Regions from separate parts of the Arthrobacter sp. 8AJ genome, predicted to be linked through region 2. Evidence: riboswitches for the same ligand, from Rfam matches in the RefSeq annotation. Region 2 holds a riboswitch; the other holds the start of a gene.

Region 1 (21,333 bases), 2.7 Mb from region 2:
TTCACCGACACTGACCAACAACCTGCAGGCCGTCCTGGCGGACCTGATCGAGCTCCACATCCAGGGCAAGCAGGCGCACTGGAACATCGTGGGCACCAACTTCCGCGACCTCCACCTGCAGCTCGATGAGATCGTCGACGCCGCCCGCCAGTTCGCCGACGACACCGCCGAGCGCATGCGTGCCCTGCACGCGCTTCCGGACGGCCGCAGCTCCACCGTGGCCGGGACCACCAGCCTGGCCCAGTTCCCTGACGGGCTCATCAGCACCGGGGATGCCATTGAGCGGATTGTCGCCGCCATGGAAGCTGCCGTTGGCACCATGCGCAAGGTCCATGACGAAGTGGATGAGGAAGACCCCACCTCCGCGGACCTCCTGCACGAGTTCATCGCCAGGCTGGAGCAGTTCGCCTGGATGGTGCAGGCCGAGAAGATGAAGCCCACCGCCAAGGTCACGGCCCCCGACTCCAAGTAGCGGACATCCGTCAGGGCGTCCTGCGCCGGGGTTGCCCCGGCGCAGGACGCTTTTTGCCCCGGACAGCACTGCCGTTGTACTGCTAGGCCGCTTTGGGAACTTTCCGAAGCACGACGGCGGCGAGCACTGCCGCCGTCGCCATCAGTGCCAGCCCAATTGCGGCCGTGATGTGCACGCCGGAATCGAACGCGGCGGCCGCGGCATCCCGGACTGCCCCCGCGACTGATTCCGGCAGCAGGCCGGCCGCCTCCACCGCGCCGGCCAGCGTTTCCCCGGCGTTGTGCAGTGAGGCTCCGGGCAGCATGGCCTCCAGCCCTGCCGGCAGCCGGAGGTTCTGCTGGTAGGACGCGGTCAGGATGGAGCCCAGCACTGCAGTCCCCAGCAGCGAGCCCACCTCGTAGCCCGTCTCGGAAATCGCCGCCGCAGCACCTGATTTCGCCGGCGGGGCCGAGCCGAGGATGAGGTCGTTCGAGATGGTTTCCGCCGTGCCGACGCCCAGCGCCAGGACCAGCAGTGCTGCCAGCAGCAGGGAAGGCCCGCCGTCGTGCTTTCCGAAGGCCACCATGCTGTAGCCGACGGCGCTGAAGGACAGGCCCGCGGCGACTACGTACCCGGGGCGGACCTTCCGGACCAGCGGGACTACCACCAGGCCTGCCGCCACTGTGGCTGCCAGGGCTGGAAGCATGGCAATGCCCGCCGCGGACGGCGTCATCCCCTCCAGGAGTTGGAGGTGCTGGGCAAGGAAAAGGATGAATCCGTTGAAGGAAAACAGGGCCAGGATGTTGGCGCTGATGGCCATGCTGAACACCCTGTTCCGGAACAGCGACATGTCCAGCAGGGGGTATTCCAGGCGTTGCTGGCGGCGCACGAACACGATCCCCATGGCCACACCAAAGGCGATGCTGCCCAGCCCGGCCGTGCCCGGGCCTTCGGTGGCTACTGACTTGATGCCGTACACCACGGGCACCATGACCAGCATGGAGAGCAGGACGCTTGGGATATCCACCATGCCCGGCGCGGGATCCTTTGATTCCGGAATGAAGGCCGGCCCCAGCGCCAGCAGGGGCAGCATGAGGGGCACGGCCACCAGGAAAACGGCGCCCCACCAGAAGTGCTCCACCAGCCATCCACCAAGGATGGGGCCCAGGGCGGCGCCGCCGGAGAATCCGGCCGCCCAGATGGCCACTGCAAGCCGCCGGCGGTTGGGTTCCGGGAATATATTGCGGATCAGCGACAGGGTGGACGGCATCAGCATGGCGCCGAAGAACCCGAGCGCCGCGCGGCCGGCGATCAGCCACTCCGGGGTGGGTGCGAAGGCCGTGGCGGCGGACAGTCCGGCGAAGCCCAGGCTGCCGATGACCAGCAGTCGCCGCCGCCCAATCCGGTCGCCGAGGCTTCCCATTGACACCAGCAGGCCGGCCAGGACCAGCGGATAGGAGTCCACGATCCACAGCAGCTGCAGGCCGGTCGGTTCCAGGGCGCGTGCGATGGCGGGCAGGGCAAACGTCAGGGCAGTGTTGTCCACTGCCACCAGCAGCACGGGAAACATCAGCAGCCCCAGCGCAAGCCAATCCCGCCACGGAGGCCGCGCGGCGGTGCTGTCCCGTTGGGTGGGGGCCGGGCTGATGGAAGTCGTCATGCAATAACTGTACCGTCTGGACGGTACAGTTTGAAAACGCAGCCATTCCTTCTTCCCTGCCGGTGGAGGGCATGATGGAAGGCATGCCCCGAAAGCCTGTAGCCCGTGATGCGGTCCTTGACGCCTTCGAGTCCCTGCTGATCGACGTGGGGGAGCGCGCTGCAACCCTCGACGCCGTAGCCCGGAAGGCCGGGGTGTCCAAAGGCGGCCTCCTCTATCACTTTCCCAACAAGGAAGCGCTCATCTCCGTGCTGCTTGACCGCCTGGAAGGCCTGGCCAGGCAGGACGCCGACGCGATGGCTTCCGCCAGCGAAGGTGCTGCCGCGTATTTCATCCGCTCCTCCGTCTGGGCGGATACTCCGCTTGACCGGGTCATCGTGGCTGCCACGCGGCTTGCCGAGGTGGCACATGAAGAGACCCGCCGCCGGTTCGCCGCCATCCAGCAGCGGTGGCTGGACGAGATCGCAGCAGATGTGGGGCACGGCCTGGCCAAGGCTGTCCTGTATATGGGTGACGGGTTGTACTTCAATGCCATGCTTTCCGTGGGCCCTGCGCCGGAAGGCGGAGCGGCCGCCGATGTGGAGGAACTCCTGGCTGCTTTGGAACGGCTCCGCAGGTAGCTTTCCATTTGCCGGGAGGGCTTGTGGCGTAGGACAATGGAGAGTTGTGAGGGCTGTCACCGGCCGTCATCATCAACAAATGAATAGCCTTTGATCTGCGGCGGGAGAGTTCTGCCGGAAGTACAGGCAGGCGCCGTAGGAGCAAATCCTCCCCAGGAATCTCGCAGGCCCCTGTACCGCCGCGGCGAGGCACCTCTGGAAAGCAGCAGGCAGTTGTCCGGCCTCCCTTGGGGGAAGCGAAACGGCTGTTGTGCTCACCGACGGTGCAAGCGGGTCCTGCCCAGCCAGGCAACGCGGAAACTCTCAGGTCCAATACAGAGCGGGGAGGGACCCGAATAGCTGTGGCGTACCCTGCGCCGCCTGAATAAATGGAGTTCCTTCGTGTCGGTTACCCCAGCCTCCACCACCTTCGTAGACCGCCACATTGGCGCACGCCGCCAGGACGACGTCGACGCCATGCTCAAAGCCGTTGGTTACGGCACGGTCGATTCCCTGGTGGACACCGCCGTACCCAAAGTCATCCGCCAGGAAACAGCCCTCCGCCTGCAGGATGCCCTCAGCGAAGTTGAAGTCCTTGCGGAACTGCGCAGGCTCGCCGCCAAGAACAAGACGGCCGTGCAACTGATCGGCCAGGGCTACTACGACACCATCACCCCTGCTGTCATCCGGCGGAACATCCTCGAGGCCCCGGCCTGGTACACCGCCTACACCCCGTACCAGCCCGAGATTTCCCAGGGCCGGCTCGAGGCACTGCTGAATTTCCAGACCATGGTCCAGGACCTGGTGGGCCTGCCGATCGCCAACGCCTCGCTGCTGGATGAAGCCACCGCCGTGGCCGAGGCCGTGCTGCTGATGCGCCGCTCCAACAAGACCAAGCCTGCAGCGGACGGCAAGACTGTCCTGGACATCGACGTGCTGCCGCAGACCATCGCCATCGTCAAGGGCCGCGCCGAGGCGCTCGGCTTCGAGGTTGAGGTCGCCGACCTGTCCAACGGCCTGCCCGACGGCGACATCAACGGCATCGTGCTCCAGCAGCCCGGTGCCTCCGGGCGGGTCTGGGACCAGTCCGCCACTATTGCGGCGGCGAAGGAGCGCGGCGCACTGGTCACCGTGGCCGCTGACCTGCTTGCACTGACCCTGATCACTCCTCCGGGCGAGCAGGGCGCCGACATCGCCGTCGGCTCCACGCAGCGCTTCGGGGTGCCGTTGTTCTTCGGCGGCCCGCACGCCGCATACATGGCGGTCCGCAAGGGCCTGGAGCGGTCGCTGCCCGGCCGCCTGGTGGGTGTGTCAAAGGACGACGCAGGGGTTCCCGCGTACCGCCTGGCGCTGCAGACCCGCGAGCAGCACATCCGCCGTGAAAAGGCCACGTCCAACATCTGCACGGCGCAGGCCCTGCTGGCCATCGTTTCCTCGATGTACGCCGTCTACCACGGCCCCGACGGGCTGAAGGCGATTGCGGAAACGACGCACGGCCACGCCCGGGTGCTGGCGGCCTCGCTGGCGGCTGCCGGTGTGGAGGTGCTGCACACGAGCTTCTTCGACACCCTTACCGTCCGCGTCCCCGGACGCGCTGCCGCGCTTGTCGCCGATGCCGAAGCGCGCGGCATCAACCTGCGTTCCATCGACGCCGATACCGTGGGCATCTCGCTCGATGAAACCACGACGGCGGCCATCGTCGCCGACGTCGCGGACGTCTTTGGGGCCTCCGTTGCCGCGGCTGAAGGCTTCGGACTGGAGGCCGCCGTCGGACGTTCCTCCGACTACCTGCAGCACCCGGTGTTCAACACGCACCGGTCCGAAACCCAGCTGCTGCGCTACATCCGGAAGCTGTCGGACCGGGACCTGGCGCTGGACCGCACCATGATCCCGCTGGGCTCGTGCACCATGAAGCTGAACGCCACCGCCGAGATGGAAGCCATCTCCTGGCCGGAATTCGCCTCCATCCACCCCTTTGCCCCGGACTCCCAGACCGAAGGCTGGCGTGAACTGATTGCCGACCTGGAGGCGGACCTGACCGCGATCACCGGGTACGACCAGGTGTCCATCCAGCCCAATGCCGGTTCCCAGGGCGAGCTCGCCGGCCTGCTGGCCATCCGCGGCTACCACCACTCCCGCGGCGAAGAGCAGCGCAACGTCTGCCTGATCCCCGCCTCCGCCCACGGCACCAATGCCGCCTCTGCCGTCCTGGCCGGCATGAAGGTCGTCGTCGTTGCCACGGCCGCTGACGGCACCATCAACCACGATGACCTGACGGCCAAGATCGAAGCGAACAAGGACGTCCTGTCCTGCATCATGATCACGTACCCGTCCACCCACGGCGTCTATGACGGGGACGTCCGTGAGGTCTGCGACGCCGTGCACGCGGCGGGCGGCCAGGTCTACATCGACGGCGCCAACCTGAACGCCCTGGTGGGACTGGCCCAGCCCGGCAAGTTCGGCGGCGACGTCTCCCACCTGAACCTGCACAAGACCTTCTGCATCCCCCACGGCGGCGGTGGACCCGGCGTCGGACCTGTTGCGGCCAAGGCCCACCTGGCGCCGTTCATGCCCGGCGACGCCAACAAGGCAGCGCATGAGGAAGGCCACGGGGTCGCGATCTCGGCTTCCCGCTTCGGATCGGCCGGCGTCCTGCCGATCTCCTGGGCGTACGTGAAGCTCATGGGCGGGGAAGGGCTCACCGAGGCCACCAAGTCCGCGCTGCTCGCTGCCAATTACGTCGCAGCCCGGCTGAACGAGTACTTCCCGGTGCTGTACACCGGTGAAGGCGGCCTCGTAGCGCACGAATGCATCCTGGACCTGCGCGACCTCACTGCCAAGACCGGTGTCACGGCCGAGGATGTGGCCAAGCGCCTCATCGACTTCGGCTTCCACGCCCCCACCCTGGCCTTCCCGGTGGCCGGCACCCTGATGGTAGAGCCCACCGAGTCCGAGGACCTGGCCGAGATCGACCGCTTTATCGAAGCCATGATCACCATCCGCAAGGAAATCGACCAGGTGGCCAACGGCGACTTTGCCGTAGCGGACTCACCCCTGCGCCGCGCACCCCACACGGCAGCCGCCGTCGTCAGCTCGGACTGGGACCGTGCCTACCCGCGCGAGCAGGCGGCGTTCCCTGCCCACCACAAGCAGGACAAGTACTTCCCGCCGGTGGGCCGGATCGACGGCGCCGCCGGAGACCGGAACCTCATCTGCTCCTGCCCGCCGCTCGAAGAGTTCGAAAACTAAAGGACCGGCACCGTGACCGAGAAATACACCGCCCTTTACGACGAACATAAAAAGCTTGGCGCCTCCTTCACCGACTTCGGCGGCTGGCAGATGCCATTGAAGTACAGCTCCGAACTGGCTGAACACCACGCCGTCCGCAGCACCGCCGGCCTGTTCGACCTCTCCCACATGGGCGAAGTCTGGGTCACCGGGCCGCAGGCCGCCGCGTTCCTGGACTACGCCCTGGTGGGAAAGATCTCCTCCATGGCCGTGGGCAAGGCCAAGTACTCGCTGATCTGCAACGAGGACGGCGGCATCATCGACGACCTCATCACCTACCGCCGTCCCGCCGCTGGAGACGGCACGGACGTCTTCCTGGTGGTGCCCAATGCGGGCAACGCCGCGGTGGTGGCGGCGGCCCTGCACGAACGGGCCGCAGGGTTCGACGTGCAGGTGGAGGACGCCTCGGCCCGGACATCGCTGATCGCAGTGCAGGGCCCCAAGGCCCAGGAACTCCTGCTTCGCCTGGTCCCGGCCGCACAGCACTCCCTGGTGACGGAGCTGAAGTACTACGCCGCCGTGGAGGTTCCGTTCCTGGTGGGCGGCGCCGGCAAGGAACTCCTGCTCGCGCGTACCGGGTACACCGGTGAGGACGGGTTCGAGATCTTCGTGGACAACGCAGACGCCCCGGCACTGTGGCAGGCATTGGTCGCCATCGCCGACGACGGGGAGCTGACCCCGGCCGGCCTTGCCTCCCGCGACTCGCTTCGACTGGAGGCGGGGATGCCGCTGTACGGCAACGAACTGTCCCTGCAGGGTGACCCGTTCGCTGCAGGCCTCGGCCCCGTCGTCGCGCTCTCCAAGGAAGGCGACTTTGTTGGCAAGGCTGCGCTGGCAGCAAAGAAGGAAGCCGGTGCCGGCACCACCTCCGGCCGCCGCCTCGTGGGGCTCAAAGGGAAGGGCCGCCGCGCCGGACGTGCGCACTACCCCGTGCTCAAGGACGGCGCTACGGTCGGGGAAGTCACCTCCGGCCAGCCCTCGCCCACCCTCGGCTACCCGATCGCCATGGCCTACGTCGACGTCGAGTACTCGGCACCCGGCACAGCCCTGGACATCGATCTCCGCGGCAAGGCAGAACCCTTCGAAGTCGTCGACCTCCCCTTCTACCGCCGCGCCGAGTAGTCCCTTGTTCCACCCCGTGGTCACCTTCGCGACGGCGGACCGGACATTTTCACGCCTGCGTTGGGCCCACGCCGTCAGGGTTCCCTGGCCGAGCTTGCGAGGCTAGGGAGACGGTGGGGAGCACGCTTTCGAAAAGTCCGGCTCCGCCGGCGCTCGTGGGCACGACGTTACCTGCTTGCTGCGTCGCCTTGGTGACGTGCCCGCGGAGTGGGTGGGGCATCCGGCAGCGTGCGTCTAAGGGAGCGTCACGTCCGCTCAGCGGGCGTCTTCGCGACCGAGCACGCAGAGGATGTCCTGCCCGCTCCATCCCGACCACTTGTATTAGTTAGGAACCACGCACATGGCTGTTGGTGTCTTTGACCTCTTTTCGATCGGTATTGGCCCTTCGTCTTCTCATACTGTGGGGCCGATGCGGGCTGCTGCTGTGTTTGCTGAGGAGTTGAAGGCCTCGGGGAAGCTGGCGGACGTGGCGTCGCTGCGGGTGGATTTGTATGGGTCGTTGGCGGCGACGGGGCACGGGCATGGGACGATGACCGCGATCCTGTTGGGGTTGGAGGGGTTCCATCCGGAACTGATCCTGCCCGAAGAGGTGGAGGAGCGGCTGGCTTCGATCGCGGAGACCGGGATCCTGAACCTGGCCGGTGCGGTTGCGCTGCCCTACGGGGTGGGCGACATGGTGTTGCGGCCGTTGACGGTGCTGCCGCGGCACACGAACGGGATGACGTTCACCGTCACCGACGCTGAGGGTTCCGTGGTGCATGCGGCGACGTTCTTCTCGGTCGGTGGCGGGTTCATCGTCCGCGAGGGTGAAGAGGACGCCGCGCAGCAGGAACTGGACGCGTCCAAAGAGGAGTTGCCGCTGCCGTTCCGGACCGCGGCGGAGCTGCTGGAGCACTGCGCGGTGACCGGGCTGGGCATCGCGGACGTGATGTTCGTGAACGAGAAGGCCTCCCGGTCCGAGGAGGAGATCCGGGCCGGGCTGGGGCATATCTGGTCGGTGATGGAGAACTGCGTGGCCACCTCGCTCAAGCGTGAGGGGGTGCTGCCGGGCGGGTTGAAGGTCCGCCGCCGCGCCCCGGACTGGTACGAGCGGTTGAAGAAGGAAACCGCCCGCCCCGAAGACACCGACAATGACGGTCAGGACGGGCAGGACCACTACGACCCGAGGTATTGGCAGGAGTGGGTTAACTTGGTGGCGCTGGCCGTGAACGAGGAAAACGCCTCCGGCGGGAGGGTGGTCACCGCCCCCACGAACGGGGCGGCCGGGATCATCCCGGCGGTGCTGTTCTACGCCCTGCACTTCGCCCCGGGCATGGACCAGGCCACCCAGGCCGACCGGGACGATGTGGTGGTGCGGTTCCTGCTCGCCGCCGGCGCGGTCGGGGTGCTCTACAAGGAACAGGCCTCGATCTCCGGGGCCGAGGTGGGCTGCCAGGGCGAGGTCGGGTCCGCGTCCTCGATGGCCGCCGCGGGCCTGGCCGAGGTCATGGGCGGCACCCCGGCCCAGGTGGAGAACGCCGCCGAGATCGCGATGGAACACAACCTCGGCCTGACCTGTGACCCGATCGGCGGGCTGGTCCAGGTCCCCTGCATCGAACGGAACGCGATCGCCGCCGCGAAAGCCATCAACGCCGCGAAAATGGCGCTCTGGGGCGACGGCACCCACCGCGTCTCCCTCGACGAAGTCATCATCACCATGCGCGAAACCGGCAAGGACATGAGCGACAAATACAAGGAAACCGCCATGGGCGGCCTCGCCGTCAACGTCGTCGAATGCTGACACCCCGCTGACACCTGACCGAATGGCGGGACGGGCGGTGCCCGTGCGCCTAATTGTGAGTTGCCGCCCACCAATTGAGGCTGGCAGCGAACACCAGCCATGAGATGTAGGGGAGCAGGAGCAGCCCTGCCGTCCGGCTGATCGGACCGAAATGCAGCACCGTCACCGTTACCGCGGCGACCAGGGCCACAATGATGGCCAGGCCCAGCCACAGGGCCGCCGTGCCAAGAGCCGGGTAAAGGGCGAAAAAGACCGGGGTCCAGGTGAGATTGAGGGCCAGCTGGATGGCGTAAACCACCATGGCCTGCCGTGTCCCAGCGGTGCGTTTACGCCAAACCAGCCATGCAGCGAGGGCCATTGCCGCATAAAGGATGGTCCACACCGGACCGAACACGCCATTGGGCGGGGACCAGGGGGCCTTGTCCGCGGCTGCATACCAGCCAGTGACATTGGCCGCCGATGCCAAACCGCCCAGCGCCGCCACCACCAAGGACGCCAACAGGAAGCCGGCAAGCGCGGCGGCCTGCACCCCGGCACTGTACGGCTTCCCGCCGCTGCCCGCGGGAGCGGTGCTCTGTTCCCCATCCGGCCTCATACCCCAACCCTTGTTGAACATCCTGAGCTCCGTCAAGGTGACGCTCCACACCCGGACGGCCGCCGTCCCGGGCATGCCGGAGAAAAGCCGGGAGCGCCTGAGGCTTTAGACTTGAGGCTGCATGTCCGCACGCATCCAGAAGTACCGAAACCGCGCACAAACCCGATTGGACACGGCCCCCTTGCGAGAATTCACCGCACGTTTTGCCACAGCCGAGGAAATTGAAAACTGGGACAAGCACGTCACGGCCAACCCGAACGGCGGCAACATGCTGCAGTCCGCCGCCTACGCATCGGTCAAGAACGGAAGCGGCTGGAAAGTCCGGTTCCTGGTGCTGGAAGGCGGCGGGAACGCCAGCTATAACCTGGTGCTGGAGAAAAGCTTCCCCGTCCTGGGACGGCTCTGGTACCTCATCAAGGGCCCCGACCTGGCAGGGGCAGCAGACCTGGGCGCTGCCCTCGCAGCGTGCGCGCAGCTGGTCCGCAGCAGCAAGCTGAAGGTGTTCACCATCAAAGTGGAACCGGACATCATCGACTCAGACGAAGCGCAGCGGGAACTGGCAGCAGCCCACCTGGCCAAAGCCCCCAACATCCAGTCCAACGATTCCACCGCCCTGCTGGATATCTCCGGCACGGAAGAGGAAGTCTTTAAGGCCATCTCTTCCCGGGCCAGGAACGCAATCCGGCGCGCAGAGCGCGAGGGCTGCCAGGTGGTCCGGCAGGAACAGGGACCGGAAACCTACCGGGCCCTGTACGACCTGATGGCCAACACGGTCAACGCAAAGGGTTCCATGCCCCTGCGCAGCTATGAGTACTACGAGCGGTTCTGGGACGAGTTCTGCAACCGCGGCCAGGGCAACTTTTTCTTCGCCTACGAGGACGGAAAACCCAGTGTTGGTGCCTTCGTCATCAACTACGGGGGCAAGGCAACGTACAAAGACGGCGGTTCCACCCAGAACCGCAAGCAGTACGGGGACTCGCACCTGGTGCAGTGGACGGCCATCCGGCGGATGCAGGAACTTGGCTGCACGGAATACGACTTCTGCGGCACCCCGCCGGCTGCCCGCATCAAGGACAAGACCCACAACCTGTACGGAATGGGCATGTTCAAGACCAGCTTCACCAAGACGGTCACCGACTTTGTGGGCTGCCACGACTACATCCTGTCCCCGCTCCGGCACCGGCTCTGGGTCAACGGTGGAGAGAAAGTGTTCCGCCGGATCGAGACCGCACGAACCGGGCAGCAGTTCTACTGACCCGCTGCCGCCAGGGCCCTCTCCTGAGCGCCCCGCGCGGCCCGTACGCTGCGGGAACCCGGCCGGCCCGAACGCCGTCCGCCCTGAACACCCTCCACCCTGAACACCCTCCACCCAGTGCGTGCCCACAGGCCGCGAAGAGTCCAGAAGAAGGTCACCCCTTGAATCCAGTTTCCGCCGCGACCGGGCTTGAATACGCCAACCTCAGCGACGCCGAATTCGAGGCCTTCGCCCTGAAGCACCCGCAGAACAGCTTCCTGCAGTCCAACGACTTCGCCCGCTTCCAGCGTGCCCGGGGCCAGCAGGTGGAACTCTTCGGGGTCCGTCGCGACGGCGAACTCGTGGCCGCAGGAAAGCTCAACTACACCACCACCCGCCTGGGCTACACCGTCTGCGAGTGTGCCAAGGGCCCCCTCATGGACTACTCGGACCGGGACCTGGTGCGCGCCGTCGTCGGGCTTCTCCGCAACCATGCCGCTGAGCGCAAGGCGGCTGAACTGCGGATCTCGCCGAACATCAGGTACATCGCACGCGACGCTGATGGCGCCGAACACCCGGACGTCGAAGACAACAGGCCGCTGGTGGCGGACCTGGAACAGCTCGGATTCCAGCACCAGGGCCTGGACATGAACTTCATCAACGTCAACTGGATGTTCATCAAGAACCTGGTGGGGATCCAGGACGCCGAAGAACTGATCATGGGCACCAGCTACCGCACCCGCAAAGCCATCCGCAAGGCGGAAAAGAACGGCGTCTTCCTCGAACAGGCCACCCTGGAAACCCTCGACGATTTCTACGGCGCCCTGAGCCGGGCAGGCGACGAAAAAGGGTTCGTGTACCGCGAACGCGCCTACTACGAGAACCTGCTCCGCACCACCTCCACAGAGTTCACCAAGCTGATGATGGCCAAGATCGACATCCCGGCCTACCGCAAATCCATCACCGAACGGCTGGCCGCGGAGTCGGCCACAGCGGCGGACCTCCGCCGCGAGGTGGAGGAGACCGGCAGCAAGAAGAAGGCCAACCGGCTCAAAGTGGTCCAGGACCTGGTGGACAGCTACGAGCGGAGCCTGAAGGACATCGAACGCTTCCCCGACTCCGTGGGAACGGCCACCGTCGCGGCCATCCACTTCGTCTGCTACGGCGACGAGGTGGTGTGCGTGATCGGCGGCACCGTCCAGGACTACATCTACTTCAACGGCGCAACCTCCCTTTACTGGGGAATGATGCTGCACGCCCTGGAGAAGGGCTACCCGCGGTACAACTTCTACGGCACGTTCGGCATCTCCGGGCAGGACGAGGAAGGCCACGGCGGCTACGAATTCAAGAAGGGATTCGGCGGGGAAGTGGTCCAGCTGGTGGGGGACTTCGTCCTCCCGGTCCGCCCCGCCGTCTTCCACGCCAACCGGCTGGCCAGGTCCGCTGCCGCTGCCGCCCGCACACTGCTGGGTAAACTGCCGCTGAAGCGCGCATCCTGAGAGTCCATCAACCGCGCACAGGGAGGAAACGGGCATGACCAACCGGCCCGAACGGCCAGGGTCCAGGCCGAAGACTGATGGCCTGCCCAAGACTGAACCGCTGACCCCTGCACAGCTTCGGCAGGACGCCGCCGCCAAGAGGATGCTGCGCCGCCTGGTGCAGGGCGAGAATCCTCCCACGGCTCCGCTGAGCATCGTGGACCGGCTGGCGGGCAGCCCGTACGCCAACCCCACCATCCAGGTGGGCGGCGTGGATACGTCCGCGCGCAAAACCCTGGACTTCGCCCTGCACTTGGCTGAGACCATGTTCCGCTACGGCGCGGGCGCCCTGGAAGTCGAAACCAGCATCATCGCGGTCACTGCGGCCCTGGGGCTGAAGAACATCGAAGTGGACATCACCAACCAGTCCGTGGGCATCAACTACGCGCCCAAGGACCAGACCCCCATCGCCCTGCTGCGCGTGGTGCGGTCCTGGACCAACAACTACGCCGGGCTGGCCAAGGTGCACCAGCTGGTCACCGACATCGTGGCCGGGGGTGTGGGCCGTGACGAAGCAATCCGCAGGCTCAACGAGGCCATCACCAGCCCCAAGCCCTACCCGCGGTGGATGGTCACCGTGGCGTTCGGCATTTTCGCCGCGGTGTTCGTGGGGGTGCTGGGCGGCGGGCCGGTGTCGTCGGTGATCGCGTTCGTGGCCAATATCGGCATCAGCCTGCTGGCCCGGCAGCTGGGACGCTGGCGGGTTCCTGACTTCTTCATCACCGCGAGCTGCTCTTTCGTGGTCACCATGCTGGCGCTGCTGCTCTGGCAGCTGGGGCTCACCACGTCGCCGTCCATCGTGGTGGTGGGCGGCATCCTGCTCCTCCTGCCCACCGGGCGCCTGGTGTCCTCCGTGCAGGACGCCATCAACGGCTTCCCCGTGACCGCGGCGGGCCGGTTCCTGTCCACCCTGCTGACCTTCGGCGCCATCGTGGCGGGAATCGCTGTGGCCTTCGTGGTGGGGGAGTTGACCGGGCTGCAGCGCATCGACGTCACGCAGACCTTCCCGCCCGCCTACGATCTGTGGGTCCTGATCCTCTTCGTGGCCGCCGCTGTCATGGCCATCGGCATCACGGAACAGACCACGTGGAAGCTCCTGCTGCCCACGGCAGCCGTGGGCGTGGCCGGCTACCTGGTGCTGCTCGGCTGCGGCCAGCTGGGCATCGGGGACCGGTTTGCACCTGCCATGGCCGCCGTCGTCATTGGCCTGCTGGCACGGGTGGTAGCCCTGCGCATGGGCGCACCGCAGCTGGTGGTGGCAGTCCCCGCGGCACTCATCCTGCTGCCGGGCCTCACGATTTTCCGGTCCATGTATGTGCTCACCGTTGAGGAGTCTGAAGTCCTGGCCGGTGCCGGCGGGATGCTCAGCGCCGGCGCCATTGTGCTGGGCACGGCGGGCGGGATTGTGCTGGGCGACGTGCTGGCCCGTCCACTGACCCGCAGCCTGGCAAGCAACGAGCGGCGCCGGGCCCGCCGCCGCTAGGCCACGGCCGCCTGTCCAGGCTAGATCTGGCCGACCGGAAGCTTCTTCTCGGCCTGGAAGTCGTCCTCTACCCGGCCCTGCGCCCAGTACCCGGAGAGGGACACCTGCCGGCGCTCCAGTCCGCGCTGCTTGAACAGGACCTCGCGCAGGGCTTTCATGTAGCCGCGTTCGCCGTGCGCAAAGACATCCACCGTGCCATCGGGCCATTCCGCGTCCGCCACTGCGTTCACCAGCAGGTCGCTGGAACCCGCCGGAGCGCCGTTGCGGGGCAGCCAGGTGATGTGCAGTCCTGCCGGGGCGGCAATCGGCTGGATGTCCGCCTCGGATCCGACCTCCAGGAAGGCCAGCCCGGTTGCCCCTGCCGGCAGTGACTCGATGCAGGCGGCGATGGCGGGCAGGGCCGCCTCGTCACCGGCAAAGAGGTACCAGTCGGCCCCGGGGTTGGGATTGTACGCGCCGCCCGGGCCGGTAAAGATCAACGGCTCACCCGGCTGGGCGTTGGCCGCCCACGGACCGGCGAACCCTTCATCGCCGTGGACCACAAAGTCGATGGCCAGCTCCCGGGCCCCGGGATCCACCCAGCGCAGCGTATAGGTGCGGGTGAACGGCCACTGCTCACGCGGCATGGTTTCCCGCACCGTCCAGAGATCCAGCGGGGAGGGGTACTCCACGCCGGGCTGTGGAAAGACGATCTTCACGTAACGGTCAACGAACCCGTTGTTGACGAAATCACCGAAGCCCTCTCCGCCGGCCACGATCCGGACCATGTGCGGGGAGAGCTGTTCCTTCCGCAGCACGGTGAGGTTGACCTGCGGACGGCTCTTCTTGGTTGCGCTGGTGGCGGCGGGGACAGTGCTCATAAGGCAAGCCTAGCTAGGGCAGCGGCGGGAGTTCCCAGGTTACGTCCCGCGCACCCTGTTCCCGGAGCAGCTGGTTTACGCGGCTGAACGGCCTGGAACCAAAGAACCCGCGGGACGCGGACAGCGGACTGGGGTGCGGGCTGGTGACCGCGGGAGCCCCGCCCAGGAGCGGCCGGACGCCCTCAGCCTCCTTGCCCCACAACACCGCCACCAGCGGCATCCCTGACCCGTCCGGGGACTTGCGGGCGGCCAGTGCGGTGACTGCCGCCGTCGTAATTTCCTCCCAGCCCTTGCCCCGGTGGGAGCCCGCCGCGCCGGCCCGGACGGTGAGCACCCGGTTCAGGAGCAGCACCCCCTGCTCCGTCCACGCGGACAAATCCCCATGAACGCGCGGGGGAATACCCAAGTCCGACTCCAGCTCCCGGTAAATGTTGACCAGGCTGCGGGGGAGGGGCCGGACGTGCGGGTCAACCGAAAACGACAGGCCGACGGCGTGTCCCGGCGTGGGGTAGGGGTCCTGCCCCACGATGAGGACCTTCACGTCCGCGAAGGGCTGGCGGAAGGCGCGCAGGACGTTCGACGGCGGCGGCAGGAGCTGGTGCCCGGCCGCCTCTTCGTCTGCGAGGAACGCCAGGACCTTCCGGAGCTGGGCTTCGACGCCTTGCAGCGCCGAGGCCCAGTCCGGAGCCATCAGCTCTGCCAGTGGCAGCTGCGCCAGATCGGCGAAGCCGGCGGCGTCCGCAGGGTCCTGCTGCAGCTCGAAGAGGGCATCCGATTCAACCATCGTTCCATTGTTGCAGGGACGGAGCAGGGCCGGCCGGGAACATCCAGCCGGGCGGGCGTAAATGACACCCTTGTTATTCGGCGGCTAGCATAGGGGTAAGACATTGACCCCTACCAGCGAAGGAGTGCGCCGTGGCGGAACCGGCCCGGGAACACCTGCCGGAGCAGGATCCAGGGAACTCCCTCCTGGCGGATTTCACCCTTCGTGAGTCCTCCCTGTCCGAGCGTGAACAACAGATGCTGGCGCTGGAACGGCAGTGGTGGAAGTACGCGGGAGCCAAGGAGCAGGCCATCCGTGACCTGTTTGACCTCTCCGCCACCCATTACTACCAGCTCCTGAACGCATTGATCGACCGCGAGGATGCGCTCGCCCACGATCCCATGCTGGTCAAGAGATTGCGTAGACTACGTACGTCGCGCCACCGTGCACGTACTGCCCGGCGCCTGGGATCCGACGCTTAAGACGCCCCAGGCCGGGACAACAGCCGCAATCAACAAGGATGTCCTTCCACCATGACCAGATACGCCCGCGATGAATTCGACAAAGTCCCGGAGGCTGCGTCGCGACAAGGTGTCCACCGGACGGCCTCGGCCCCGTCCCGCGTGCGGCTGTGGCCCATCCTGGCGATGGGAGTGGCGGCCTTGGCCATAGGGTTGGTGTCCTTCCTGATCCTTCCCAAACTTGGCTTCAACACCACCGCCAGCCAGGCCTCGGCCAGCGTGGAGTCAGCTCCGCTGGCCGGCACCGGCACAGCCCCTTCGGCCACGCCTTCCGCTTCCGCGCCCGTGGCTTCCACGGTGCCCTCCGCTTCTTCCGAGCCAACCCAGGACGCCGCCCTCTCTCCGGAGTCCACGGCCCCTGCCAGCCAGCAGGCCGTCGTCGACAGGACCCAGGCCGTTGCCATCTACAACGCCGCCGGTACGGCGGGGCTGGCCAGCCGGGTAGGCGGAACCGTCCAGGGTGACGGTTGGCGGCTCGGCCAGGTTGGTAACTGGTCCGGAGCCCCGCAAAAGTCCTCCGTGATTTTCTACGCGGGCCCCCAGCACCTGGCCAGCGCCCAGGCGCTTGCCGGTCTGCTGAACATCCCCACCGTGGTGGACAGTACCGAATTCCAGTCGCCGCTCGTTGTGGTCCTGGGCCCGGGTTACCGGTAGCCGCACGCCGTCCAGTAACGCCGGTCCGGTCTCCACCTGGCCCCAAACGGAAAGAGTTGTTCATCATGGCACTGGGAACCGTGAAATGGTTCAACGCTGAAAAGGGCTACGGCTTCATCACCGTTGACGGCTCCGGTGATGACATTTTTGTCCACTGGTCCGCAATCCAGGGGGAGGGGTACCGTGCCCTGGCCGAGGGGCAGCGGGTGCAGCTCGATGTGGGCGAGGGCGAAAAGGGTCCGCAGGCGGAAAACGTCCGGCCGGCCCAGTGATGCCTGCTCTGCGGCGAGATGGCCGCATCCGGGCGGCCCTCGCCCTGTCCGCGGCAGCAGTTCTTTCGATGACAGCATGCGCCGGTACCGGCGGCAACGCCAGGGTGGAAACGGCGGAGGCCTCCGGCGACGGCGTGCTGCGGGTGGGGATGATCCTGGACAATGCCGGTGACAATGCCTTCCTTAACGCGCCCCAGCTGGCTGCCGCCAAGCTCGCCATCCAGGACATCAACGCCGCCGGTGGACACAAAGGCCGGCCGGTGGAGCTCCTCCCGGTGCACCCGGACCAGGACACGGGAAAGCAAGCGAAGGACCTCGCCGCCGCCAAAGCGGATGTGGTGATCGGACCCACCGATTCCAGCCATGCGGCCGCCGCGGTGGACGTTCTGTCCCACGCGCGCATACCGGTCATCTCGCCGGCCAACACAGCTGCAGGCCTGTCAGGGCTCGCCAGCGGAGGCTACTATTTCCGCACCGCCGCAGCCGACGTCGCCCAGGGCCCCGTGTTGGCCAAACTCGCCAAGGACTCCGGGGCCGCCACCATCAGTGTGCTGTACCAGGAAGGCTCCTACGGCAAGGACCTCTCCGCTGCCGTCACGGACGCTGCGACAAAGTCCGGACTCACGGTCCTGCCCGGGGCCGGCTTCAAGGACGGTGCCGCCGCCGAAACCGCGCGCTCCACCGCAAAGGCCAAGCCTGACGCCGTCGTCCTGATTGCCCGCGAGGGCGCGCAGGACGCCCTGGCCGGGCTGGACAGCGCCGGCCTCACCGGTTCACGGATCATCCTCAGCGACGGCGCGTTTGCCCGGTACGGCTCCAGGCTCGGCTCCGGGACCCTCGAGGGCACACGCGCCGTCGTCCCCGGACAGTTGCCCACCGCTGCCTTCCAGTCAAAACTGCTGGCGGTGGACCCTGCCCTCAAGGACGTCTCCTACGCTGCCGAAACCTACGACGCCGTCACGCTGGCGGCCCTCGCCGGAGCACGTGCCCAGGATGACGCCGGACGCTCCATTGCCGGCAACCTGATTGCCGTCTCCGGAGGGGCAGCCGGCCCCGGCGCCGGAGTGCCAGCCGCCCCATGCCTGAGCTACAAGGAGTGCCTGGGCGGCCTTGCTGCCGGCCCGGACATCAACTACGACGGCGAATCGGGCCCGGTGGCCTTCGATGCCAAGGGCGATATCACCACGGCCCTCTTCTCCGTGTACACCTTCGGACCCGACAACAACCCCTCGCTGTCCGGCCGGGAGACAGCGGGCCACTCCGGCTGATCGCCCTGGGCGAAGCGGCCCCGTCCTGCGGGGTGTCACGCGTCTTTTCGCTTGCACTCTCACCTGGGGAGTGCTAATTATTGACTTAGCACTCTGACGCACCGACTGCTAAAGCAATGCCTGGTTCCGGCCGGCGGCGCACGGCACCGGTCGAGGAGCGAAAGAAACACCTCACTTCAGTGAGATCCCCGCCCGGAGGCATACAGAGGCCGCCGGCAAAGGATCGTCCGTCGCGGGCACTGCAGCGAAGGTTCATTCTTAACGACTGTCCCGAAAGGACTACTGCCGTTATGGCCAAGATCATTGCATTTGATGAAGAGGCACGCCGCGGCCTTGAGCGTGGCCTGAACACCCTCGCCGACGCCGTTAAGGTCACCCTCGGCCCGCGTGGACGCAACGTCGTCCTCGAAAAGAAGTGGGGCGCCCCCACGATCACCAACGATGGTGTTTCCATCGCCAAGGAGATCGAGCTGGACGATCCCTACGAGAAGATCGGCGCAGAGCTGGTCAAGGAAGTTGCCAAGAAGACCGACGACGTTGCCGGTGACGGCACCACCACGGCAACCGTCCTGGCCCAGGCCCTGGTCAAGGAAGGCCTGCGCAACGTTGCCGCCGGCGCCGACCCGCTGTCCCTCAAGCGCGGTATCGAAAAGGCTGTTGAGGCCGTCACCGCCGAGCTGCTGAACTCCGCCAAGGAAATCGAAACCAAGGAAGAGATCGCGGCTACCGCCTCCATCTCCGCCGGTGACGACGAGATTGGTGCCCTTATCGCCGAAGCCCTGGACAAGGTTGGCAAGGAAGGCGTCATCACGGTCGAGGAGTCCAACACCTTCGGCCTGGAGCTGGAACTCACCGAAGGCATGCGCTTCGACAAGGGTTACATCTCCGCCTACTTCGTCACCGACGCTGAGCGCCAGGAAACGGTCCTCGAGGATCCGTACATCCTGATCGTCAACTCCAAGATCTCCAACGTCAAGGAACTGGTTGCTGTCCTGGAAAAGGTCATGCAGTCCAACAAGCCGCTGCTGATCATTGCCGAGGACATCGAGGGCGAGGCCCTGGCCACCCTGATCGTGAACAAGATCCGCGGCACCTTCAAGTCCGTCGCCGTCAAGGCTCCCGGCTTCGGTGACCGCCGCAAGGCCCAGCTCGCCGACATCGCCGTCCTCACCGGCGGCCAGGTCATCTCCGAGGAAGTTGGCCTCAAGCTGGAGACTGCCGGCCTGGAGCTCCTGGGCCAGGCCCGCAAGGTTGTTGTCACCAAGGACGAGACCACCATCGTCGAAGGTGCCGGCGACGCCGACCAGATCGCCGGCCGCGTGTCCCAGATCCGCGCCGAGATCGAGAACTCCGACTCCGACTACGACCGCGAGAAGCTGCAGGAGCGCCTGGCCAAGCTGGCCGGCGGCGTTGCAGTTATCAAGGCCGGAGCTGCAACCGAGGTTGAGCTCAAGGAGCGCAAGCACCGCATTGAAGACGCCGTGCGCAACGCCAAGGCTGCAGTTGAAGAAGGCATCGTCGCCGGTGGCGGCGTGGCCCTGATCCAGGCCGGTGCCAAGGCATTTGCCAACCTTCAGCTCTCCGGCGACGAAGCAACGGGCGCCAACATCGTCCGCGTTGCCATCGACGCTCCGCTGAAGCAGATCGCCTTCAACGCCGGCATGGAGCCTGGCGTAGTTGTCGACAAGGTCCGCGGCCTGCCCGCAGGCCACGGCCTGAACGCAGCAACCGGCGAGTACGTCGACCTGCTGGCTGCCGGCGTCAACGACCCAGTAAAGGTGACCCGCTCTGCCCTGCAGAACGCTGCCTCGATCGCCGGCCTGTTCCTCACCACCGAAGCAGTGGTGGCTGACAAGCCGGAGAAGGTTTCTGCCCCCGCCGGTGGCGACGACATGGGCGGCATGGGCGGCATGGGCGGCTTCTAAGCCTCCCGGCCGGGACCTGCCCCGCCAATTACGAAAGTGCGGCCCCCTCTTCCGAGGGGGCCGCACTTTTTTGTCCCGCTGCCGGGATCTACTTCCTGGCCGAATCCAGCATCCCCTGGACTTCCTTCTTGAAGGCTTCGGCGGCAGCCTGGGGGGTCTGCCGGTCATACAGCACTTCATCCGTGTAGCGCTTGATGACATTCTGGACGCTTCCCGCACCCACAGGAGGAACCGGGGGCGCGTCCTTGATATCCGGCGCAATGTCCTTCAGGAACCCCACCACGGTGGTGTCTGCCGGCTTGAGCGAGGACGTGATGCTGGAAACGATGTCGCTGTTGGTGGGTACCCCCCTGTCCGTCATCAGGATGGCCCCGGCCTCCGGGCTGTTGGTGAGGTAGTTGATAAACTCCGCGGCTTCCTTGGGATGCTTTGAACGGGATGAGGCGGACCAGAACATCGTCGGCTTGTAGTACATGCCGTTACTGGCCGCCGCGCCGTCGACGCTCGGAGCGCGCAGCATTTTGATGTTGCTGCCGGTGGTGGCCTCAAGCGATCCAAGTTGGTTGGTCCACCACCAGGCCATACCCACCCGGTTGGTGCCGAAGAGGCTTTGCTCAAGGCTGGCCCCGCCGTCTTCCGTCGCCACGTTCGCCGGCGGGCTGGCCTTGGAATCGCGTTGTTCCTTGAGCCGTTCCCAGAAGGAGGCGGCCGTGCCGGCCTCGAAGCCGAGCTTGCCGTCAGCGGAGTAGAGGTTTTCCCCGTGCTGGCGCAGCCAGATGATCAGGTCGGCCTCGTTGCTGCCGTAGGCGGCACCATAGGTCTTCCCGTCACTCGCGGCGCTGAGCTTCGCGGCGGTGTCCATGAATTCTTTCCATGTCCACGTCTTGTCATCCGGGACGGGTATGCCGGCCGCTTCAAATACCTTGGTGTTGGCCATGATGACGTAGGCATTCTGGCCTGTGCTCAGGCCATACTGTGCGCCGCTGTACTGGCCGGACGCGAGGGCTTCCTTGTCCAGTTTCGACGTGTCGATGCCGTCCTGCTTGGACAAGTCCATGAGGGCGCCGCGGCCGCCGTATTCGGCGATGTACTTCTGGTCCATCTGAATGACGTCGGGCGCATCGTTGGCGGCGGTCTTTGTGGCCAGCTTGTCCCAGTAGCTGGACCATTCGCCGGGCTCGGCCTTGACCTTGATGTTTGGATGGGACGCCTCAAACGCGGCGATGACCTTGTCTGTCTGTCCGTTGAGGTACTCGTTGCCCCACCATGCGAACCGCAGGGTTACCTGGCCGTTGTCGCCCGATCCGCCCGGGGCTCCGC
Region 2 (8,790 bases):
CGATGATGTCCGCAACCTCGCGGAAGGCGTCCTCGCCGAAGCCACGGGTGGCCAGGGCCGGGGTGCCGATGCGCAGGCCGGACGTGACCATTGGCGGACGCGGGTCGAAGGGGACCGCGTTGCGGTTGACGGTGATGTCGATTGCAGCCAGTCGGTCTTCTCCCTGCTGGCCATCGAGTTCGCAGTTGCGCAGGTCCACCAGGACCAGGTGCACGTCGGTGCCGCCGGACACCACGCTGATGCCCCTGGCGGTGACGTCCGGCTGGACCAGGCGCTCGGCCAGGATACGGGCGCCGGCCAGGACGCGCTCCTGCCGCTCCCTAAATTCCTCGGACGCCGCGATCTTGAAAGCCACGGCCTTGCCGGCGATGACGTGCTCCAGCGGCCCGCCCTGCTGGCCCGGGAAGACGGCGGAGTTGATCTTTTTCGCGACGTCGGGGTCGTTGGAGAGGATGATGCCGCCGCGCGGGCCGGCGAGGGTCTTGTGCGTGGTGGAGGTGACCACGTGGGCGTGCGGGACCGGCGAGGGGTGCAGGCCGGCGGCCACCAGCCCGGCGAAGTGTGCCATGTCCACCATGAGGTAGGCGCCCACGGAATCGGCGATGCGGCGGAACTCGGCGAAGTCCAGCTGGCGCGCGTAGGCTGACCAGCCGGCCACGATGAGCTGCGGCTTGTGCTCCTGGGCCAGCCGCTCCACCTCTGCCATGTCGATGGTGTGGGTGTCTTCGCGGACCTGGTACGGGACCACGTTGTAGAGCTTGCCGGAGAAGTTGATCCGCATGCCGTGGGTCAGGTGGCCGCCGTGGGCCAGGTTCAGTCCCATGATGGTGTCGCCGGGCTTGATGAGCGCGTGCATCACCGAGGCGTTGGCCTGGGCGCCGGAGTGCGGCTGGACGTTGGCGAACCCGGCGCCGAACAGGGCCTTGACCCGGTCGATGGCCAGCTGCTCGATGACGTCCACGTGCTCGCAGCCACCGTAGTACCGCTTGCCCGGGTAGCCCTCGGCGTACTTATTGGTCAGCACCGAGCCCTGCGCCTGCATGACCGCTGCGGCTGTGTGGTTCTCGGAAGCGATCATTTCCAGGCCGTCGCGCTGGCGGCCCAGTTCGTCGTCGATCTTTGCTGCAATCTCGGGGTCCAGGGCAGCGAGGTCTGCGTTCAGGCTGGGGGAGACCACCTGTTCAAAGGCCACGGTGCCCGCGGCGGATGAAGCGCCGCTCACAGTTCGCCGCCGTTTGCTTCGGCGTATTCCTGTGCGGACAGCAGCGGGCCCTCTTCGGTGACGGTGACCTTGAAGAGCCAGCCGGCGCCGTAGGGGTCGTTGTTGATCACGGCGGGGTCGCTGACGACTTCGTCGTTGACTTCCGTGACCTGGCCCGTCACGGGGGAGTACAGGTCGGAGACGGACTTGGTGGACTCGATCTCGCCACAGGTCTCGCCTGCGGTCACCGTGGCGCCAACCTCGGGCAGGTCCACGTAGACGATGTCGCCCAGTGCCTCGGCGGCAACGGCGGACACGCCCACCACGGACGGGCCGGAGCCGTCGGCGGCGATCCATTCGTGTTCGGCGGAGTACTTCAGTTCAGCGGCAACTTTAGCCATGGTGTGTTTCCTTAAGTTTGGGGTTCAAAAATCCGGGAGCGCCGGTGCTATTTCTGACGCTTGTAAAAGGGCAGTGCGACGACTTCGAAGGGCTCGGCCTTGCCGCGCAGGTCCACGTCCAGTGCGGTGCCCAGCTCAGCGTGCTCGACGTCGACGTAGGCCAGTGCCACGGGGTAGCCAAGGGTGGGGCTCGGCTGGCCCGAGGTCACCTCGCCCACCACGTTTCCGTCTTTCAGGACGGGGTAGCCGCCACGGCCGGCACGGCGGCCGTGCCCTTTCAGGCCAACGAGTTTGCGCTTGGGGCCGGCTTCCTTGGCTGCCTCGAGTGCGGCCCGTCCCACGAAGTCGCCTTCCTTGGACTTGAGGGCAACTACGGGGCCAAGGCCGGCGTCGAACGGCGAACGCTCCAGCGAGAGCTCGTTGCCGTACAGCGGCATGCCCGCTTCAAGGCGAAGCGAATCGCGGGATGCGAGGCCGCAGGGGACAATGCCGAACTCTTCTCCGGCCTGGGCCACGGACTCCCACAGGGAAGCGGCGCCTTCGTTCGGGAGGAAGAGTTCAAAGCCGTCTTCACCGGTGTAGCCGGTGCGGGCCAGGATGACATCGTGGCCGGCCACGGTGACTTCGTTGAACGCGTAGTACTTCAGGTCGGTGACCAAGGCGTGCTGGGACTCGTCCGAGAGCTTGAGCAGGATGGCCTCGGCCTTGGGTCCCTGGACTGCGACGAGCGAGGTTGCCGCCGAAGCGTCCTCCACCGTCACGTCGAAGGCGGCAGCGCGTTCGGCGAGTGCGGCCGCCACGGTGGGGGCGTTGCCGGCGTTGGGAACCACCAGGTACTTCTCATCGCCGAAACGGTACGTGATGAGGTCGTCGATGATGCCGCCGTCTTCATTGCAGATCAGCGAGTACTTGGCCTTGCCGTCCGCGATGGCGGACAGTTTGCCCACCAGGGCGTAGTCCAGGAAGGCGCCGGCCTGCGGTCCGGTGACCCACACTTCGCCCATGTGGGAGAGGTCGAACAGGCCGGCAGCGTTGCGGACGGCGTGGTGCTCGGCCAGTTCGGAGCTGTATTTGAGCGGCATCTGCCAGCCACCAAAGTCGGTGAAGGAGGCGCCAAGCTTCTTGTGCTCTTCGTAAAGAGCCGTGTAGTTCTCAGTCATGGGGGATCCTTAGTTTTCGAACTCGGACAGCGGCGGGCAGGAGCAGATCAGGTTCCGGTCTCCACCGGCGCCGTCGATCCGGCCCACCGGCGGGAAGTACTTGTCCTGCTTGAGGTGGTGGACGGGGAAGACGGCCTGCTCGCGGCTGTACTGGCGGGTCCATTCGGAGTTCGCGACGGCGGACGCTGTGTGGGGTGCGTTGCGCAGCGGGGAGTCCTGGACAGAGAAGTCCCCGTTGGCCACCTGGTCGATTTCCTTGCGGATGGTGATCATGGCTTCGATGAAGCGGTCGATCTCGGCCAGGTCCTCGGACTCGGTGGGCTCCACCATCAGGGTGCCTGCCACCGGGAACGCCAGGGTCGGGGCGTGGAAGCCGAAGTCGATGAGGCGCTTGGCCACATCCTCGGCCGTGACGCCGGTCCTGGCGGTCAGGTCGCGCAGGTCCAGGATGCATTCGTGCGCCACGAGCCCGCCTTCACCGGTGTACAGCACCGGGAAGTACTCGTTCAGGCGCACGGCAACATAGTTCGCTGCGAGCAGGGCTGCCTTGGTGGCCTCGGTCAGGCCCTCGCCACCCATGAGCTTCACGTACGCCCAGGAGATCGGCAGGACACCGGCGGAACCGAAGTTCGAGGCGCTGATGGCCACGCCGTGGCCTTCCTCATGCGCTGCCTTGTTGGCGTCGCCGGGCATGAACGGCGCCAGATGGGCCTTGGCCGCAACAGGTCCGACGCCGGGTCCGCCGCCGCCGTGCGGGATGCAGAAGGTCTTGTGCAGGTTCAGGTGGGAGACGTCGCCGCCGAACTTGCCGGGCTGGGCCAGTCCCACCAGGGCGTTCAGGTTGGCACCGTCAACGTAGACCTGGCCACCGGCAGCGTGCACAGCCTCGCAGATCTCGGTCACGTCCGCGTCGTACACGCCGTGGGTGGACGGGTAGGTGATCATGATCGCCGAGAGGACGTCCTTGTTCGCCTCGATTTTCGCGTACAGGTCCTCGTGGTCGATCGTGCCGTCCGCGGCCGTGGCAACGACGACGACCTTCATGCCGGCCAGGACAGCAGAGGCGGCGTTGGTGCCGTGGGCGGAAGCGGGGATCAGGCACACGTTGCGCTGGGTATCGCCGTTGGCGCGGTGGTAGCCGCGGATGGCCAGCAGGCCGGCGAGCTCGCCCTGGGAACCGGCGTTCGGCTGCAGCGACACCTGGTCGTAGCCGGTGATTTCCGCAAGGTCGGCTTCCAGGCCGCTGATCAGTTCACGCCAGCCTTCGGTCTGGGAGTCCGGGGCGAAGGGGTGGATGGAGGCGAACTCCGGCCAGGAGATGGCCTCCATCTCGGCGGTGGCGTTCAGCTTCATGGTGCACGAGCCCAGCGGGATCATGGTGCGGTCCAGCGCCAGGTCCCGGTCCGACAGCCTGCGGATGTAGCGCAGCAGCTGGGTTTCGGACCGGTGGGTGTTGAACACCGGGTGCTGCATGTACTCGGAGGTGCGGAGCACCTCTGCGGGCAGGTCGAAGCCCTCAGCGTCCACTACCGGGCCGGCTCCAAAGGCGACGGCGATCGCGGACAGGATTTCCGGCGTCGTGGTTTCATCCACGGACACGCCGATGGTGTCGGCGTCGATGTGGCGCAGGTTGATGCCGCGTGCTTCAGCAGCGGTGATGACCTTGGCGGCCTTGCCCGGGACGGAGACCGTGACCGTATCGAAGAACGCCTCGGCGGCCAGTTCCCGGCCTGCGATCTGGAGCGTGGTGGCGAGGGCGCGGGCGTTGTTGTGGACGCGCTCGGCGATGGCCTTCAGCCCGTCGGGGCCGTGGTAAACGGCGTAGAAGGAGGAGACGATGGCCAGCAGGGCCTGCGCGGTGCAGATGTTGGATGTCGCCTTTTCGCGGCGGATGTGCTGCTCGCGGGTCTGCAGCGCCAGGCGGTACGCCGGGAGGCCGGCGTCGTCCTTGGATACGCCCACCAGGCGGCCCGGCATGGAACGCTCCAGGCCCTTGGCCACGGCCATGTAGGCGGCGTGCGGGCCGCCGAAGAACAGCGGGACACCGAAGCGCTGGGTGGAGCCGACGGCGATGTCGGCACCCTGTTCGCCCGGAGGGGTGATCAGGGTCAATGCCAGCAGGTCAGCGGCGACCGTGACCAGCGCGCCGCGCTCCTTGGCCTCGGCAATGACGCCGGCGTGGTTGAAGACGCGGCCGGAGACGCCGGGCTGCTGGAGCACGATCCCGTTGATCGCGCCTTCAGGGAGTCCCTGGGACAGGTCGGCGACCTCAACCTCGAAGCCGAGCGCCTCGGCGCGGCCCTTGACGATGGCGATGGTCTGCGGCAGGACGTCTGCGTCCAGGACGGTCTTGCCGTCGCGGGCGTCCTTGCTCTTGTTGGCGCGGCGCATCATCAGCACGGCCTCGGCCACGGCCGTGGCTTCATCCAGCAGCGAGGCGTTGGCGATCGGCAGGCCCACCAGGTCCTGGACCATGGTCTGGAAATTCAGCAGTGCCTCGAGCCGGCCCTGGGAAATCTCGGGCTGGTACGGGGTGTAGGCGGTGTACCAGGCCGGGGCCTCCAGGACATTCCGGCGGATGACGGCGGGCGTAATGGTGTCGTAGTAGCCCTGGCCGATCATCTGCACGGCGGTCTTGTTCTTGGCGGCGAGCCTGCGCAGCTCCGCAAGGACCTCAACCTCGCTCAGCGCGTCTTTGAGCGCAAGGGGCTTGGACTGGCGGATTGAGTTGGGAACGGCGATGTCCACCAGTCCATCAACGCTGTCGTAGCCAACGGCCTTGAGCATTGTGTCCACGTCAGCCTGGCGGCGTGCACCGATATGCCGGTCTGCAAAGGCAGACGGAAGGGATTGAATCGTCATGAGGAACTCCAGGTTTGGCCGGCCACGGGTGGCGCGGCATGGATCGGGTCCCTCCCCGCTCTGTATTGGACCTGAGAGATTCCGCAAACCCATCAGGGCCTGCTTGCACCGTCGGTGAGTGCTGCCGGAGCAGCACTGCTTTCCAGAGTCGCCTCGCCGTGACGGTACATGGGCCTGAGAGATTCCTGGGGAGGATTTGCTCCTACGGCGCCTGCCCGGTGATGGCCGGGAGAACTCTCCCGCCACAGCTCGAAAGGCTTATTGAAATGTGGGTGATTCGGCTCACAGGTTACAGGCAAAGCGAAGCGGGGAGCAAATCGGTCCGTCATGACTTGGAGCTCAAGAGCGTTACGTGGATGGCGTAACGCCGGGCTTGACTTTTGTTCGTGACGAACGCCACACTGAACCCCGTGATCCGGCCGGACAGCGGAACTGGCCCAAAGACGCTGGGCGCTCCGTTCGCCGGCCGGGATCACCGGAGGCCCCACTGTCCATTCTGCGCATTACCGCGCCTGGGATGGATGCCCTCTGACAACTGAACACTGATTTACCAAGCAAACGCTTTTGACCTGCGGCGGGAGAGCCCTGCCGGTACGTTCAGCAGGCGCCGTAGGAGCAAACCCTCCCCAGGAAACTCTCAGGCCCACGTACCGCCGCGGTGAGGCAACTCTGGAAAGCAGCCGGGCCCTGTCCTGGCTCACCGACGGTGCAAGCACGCCCATGCCGGCATGTGGAAACTCTCAGGTCCCAGACAGAGCGGGGAGGAAATCCAATCTTTGCGACACCCCGGGTGCCGCTCGAACGATGGAGTTCCTCAATGACGACCCATTCCCCGACGTCCCCCGGCGGCGGAGCCCCGCACTTGGAGCGGCAGCTCAGCAACCGCCACATCCAACTGATCGCCATCGGCGGCGCAATCGGCACCGGCCTGTTCATGGGCTCCGGCAAGACCATATCGGCGGCCGGCCCCTCAGTGATCTTCGTGTACATGATCATCGGCTTCATGCTGTTCTTCGTCATGCGTGCCATGGGTGAACTGCTGCTCAGCAACCTCAACTACAAGTCCTTCAGCGACTTTGCCGCCGACCTGCTGGGTCCGTGGGCCGGCTTCTTTACGGGCTGGACCTACTGGTTCTGCTGGGTCATCACCGGCATCGCGGATGTCATCGCCATCGCCGGCTACTCCCGTGAACTGTGGCCCGGGGTGCCCCTGTGGATTCCCGGCCTGGCCACCGTGGCCATCCTGCTTTTTCTGAACCTCACCACGGTGAAGGCGTTCGGCGAGACGGAGTTCTGGTTCGCACTCATCAAGATCGTTGCCATTGCCGCACTGATCATCGTTGGCCTGTTCATGATCTTCACCGGTTTCCAGTCCGACGCCGGCCCTGCCACCTTCACCAACCTGTGGAGCCATGGCGGATTCTTCCCGAACGAGTTCATGGGCTTCGTGGCCGGCTTCCAGATCGCCGTCTTCGCCTTCGTTGGCATCGAGCTGGTGGGCACCACGGCGGCCGAGGCCAAGAACCCGGAGCGGAACCTGCCCAAGGCCATCAACTCCATTCCCATCCGCGTGCTCCTCTTCTACGTAGGGGCCCTCATCATCCTGATGGCCGTCACCCCCTGGACCGAGTTCAGGGCCGGCCACAGCCCCTTCATCGCCATGTTCTCCCTGGCAGGCCTGGGCGCCGCGGCCACCGTGGTCAACCTCGTGGTGCTGAGCTCCGCGATGTCCTCCGCGAACTCCGGCATCTACTCGACCTCCCGCATGGTCTTCGGCCTTGCCCAGGAAGGCGACGCCCCCGACGTCTTTGGCAAACTGTCCCGGCGCAAGGTGCCCCAGAACGCACTGTTCCTCTCCTGCGTGCTGCTGCTGTCCGGCGTCGTCCTCATGTACGCGGGCCAGGACGTGGGCAAGGCCTTTGATATGGTCACCACCGTCTCCGCCGTCTGCTTCGTCTTTGTCTGGTCCATCATCCTGGCCAGCTACATCGCCTTCCGCCGCCGCCGGCCGCACCTGCATGAAGCATCGAAGTTCAAGATGCCCGGCGGTGTTGCCATGGTCTGGGTGGTCTTCGCCTTCTTCGCCTTCGTGATCTGGACCCTCACCACCCAGCCGGACACCCTGGTGGCCCTGCTGGTCACCCCGGTGTGGTTCATCCTGCTGGGCGCAGCATGGTTCGTCCTCCGCCGCCGCCCCGCACACCAGGCCCGTTTCGCTACGTTCCAGGCTGAACTGCAGGCGGACCAGGACTTCACCGACGCCGCAGCCGGCAAGGCTGTCCGTACGGGTGCCGCCGCAGAAGCGGGGGAAGAGCGGGTCAACCGGTGATCGCTGAGGAGCTCCGCGCTTCCGGGCTGCGCGCATCCGAACCTGGGACTTCTGAAGCCGGGCAGCTGCAGGCAGTGGCAGATCCGGAAACGGGCCGGGAATTCGTGCTGACGTTCCACTGCCCGGATGCCCTTGGCATTGTCCAGGCGGTGGCGGCATACCTGCTGGAACAGGAATGCTACATCGTGGACATCAAGCAGTTCGGCGACAGGGCGAGCGGGCGGTTCTTCATGCGCATCCACGTCACCTCGCAGGTTGAGCTGGACCTTGGCCGCCTCCGGGCCGGTTTCGGTCAGGTGGCCCAGGAGTGGCAGATGGACTGGCGGCTGGAACGCCACGGACGCAAGCAGCCCATCCTGGTGATGGTCTCCAAGTATGAGCATTGCCTCAACGACCTCCTGTTCCGCGCCCGCAATGGTGAATTGCCCGTGGAGATCGCCGCCGTGGTGTCCAACCATCCGGACCTGGAACCGCTTGCGGCGTGGCACGGTGTTCCGTTCCACCACATCCCCGTGACGCCGGAAACCAAGGCCGATGCCGAGGAGCGGCTGCTGGCCCTGGTGGACGACTACGCCGTGGAGTTGGTGGTGCTGGCCCGCTACATGCAGGTGCTCAGCGACGAGGCCACCACCCGCCTGAGCGGGAAGGCCATCAACATCCACCACTCGTTCCTGCCCAGCTTCAAGGGGGCAAAGCCCTACCACCAGGCCTACGAGCGCGGCGTCAAAACGGTGGGTGCCACCGCCCACTACGTCAACTCGGAGCTGGACGAAGGGCCCATCATCTCGCAGCAGGTCATCGAGGTGGACCACACGTACTCCGCCTCGGACCTGGTCA

Evidence for each region. A riboswitch is a leader RNA that binds a small molecule or an ion and turns the genes downstream of it on or off. The one in region 2 is predicted to bind glycine.
Region 1: it holds a riboswitch for glycine, as region 2 does, so the genes downstream of both, gcvP (aminomethyl-transferring glycine dehydrogenase) here and cycA (D-serine/D-alanine/glycine transporter) in region 2, are expected to answer to the same signal.

What each region holds. Positions count from the first base shown of each region.
Region 1 is NZ_LR733289.1:3,321,465-3,342,797, reverse strand. Features, by position in the region: gene BACI349Y_RS15480 (Dps family protein) at 1-472, shown strand, start outside; gene BACI349Y_RS15475 (MFS transporter) at 555-2,111, opposite strand; gene BACI349Y_RS15470 (TetR/AcrR family transcriptional regulator) at 2,195-2,731, shown strand; glycine riboswitch at 2,823-2,920, shown strand; gene gcvP (aminomethyl-transferring glycine dehydrogenase) at 3,113-5,959, shown strand; gene gcvT (glycine cleavage system aminomethyltransferase GcvT) at 5,972-7,120, shown strand; gene BACI349Y_RS15455 (L-serine ammonia-lyase) at 7,461-8,900, shown strand; gene BACI349Y_RS15450 (TspO/MBR family protein) at 8,950-9,495, opposite strand; gene BACI349Y_RS15445 (lipid II:glycine glycyltransferase FemX) at 9,617-10,750, shown strand; gene BACI349Y_RS15440 (peptidoglycan bridge formation glycyltransferase FemA/FemB family protein) at 10,912-12,228, shown strand; gene BACI349Y_RS15435 (threonine/serine ThrE exporter family protein) at 12,263-13,750, shown strand; gene BACI349Y_RS15430 (siderophore-interacting protein) at 13,771-14,610, opposite strand; gene BACI349Y_RS15425 (uracil-DNA glycosylase) at 14,624-15,394, opposite strand; gene BACI349Y_RS15420 (DUF3263 domain-containing protein) at 15,526-15,855, shown strand; gene BACI349Y_RS15415 (LytR C-terminal domain-containing protein) at 15,907-16,548, shown strand; gene BACI349Y_RS15410 (cold-shock protein) at 16,614-16,820, shown strand; gene BACI349Y_RS15405 (ABC transporter substrate-binding protein) at 16,889-18,088, shown strand; gene groL (chaperonin GroEL) at 18,379-20,013, shown strand; gene BACI349Y_RS15395 (ABC transporter substrate-binding protein) at 20,102-21,333, opposite strand, start outside.
Region 2 is NZ_LR733289.1:668,870-677,659, reverse strand. Features, by position in the region: gene glyA (serine hydroxymethyltransferase) at 1-1,222, opposite strand, end outside; gene gcvH (glycine cleavage system protein GcvH) at 1,219-1,602, opposite strand; gene gcvT (glycine cleavage system aminomethyltransferase GcvT) at 1,650-2,762, opposite strand; gene gcvP (aminomethyl-transferring glycine dehydrogenase) at 2,772-5,624, opposite strand; glycine riboswitch at 5,777-5,876, opposite strand; glycine riboswitch at 6,190-6,287, shown strand; gene cycA (D-serine/D-alanine/glycine transporter) at 6,442-7,953, shown strand; gene purU (formyltetrahydrofolate deformylase) at 8,019-8,790, shown strand, end outside.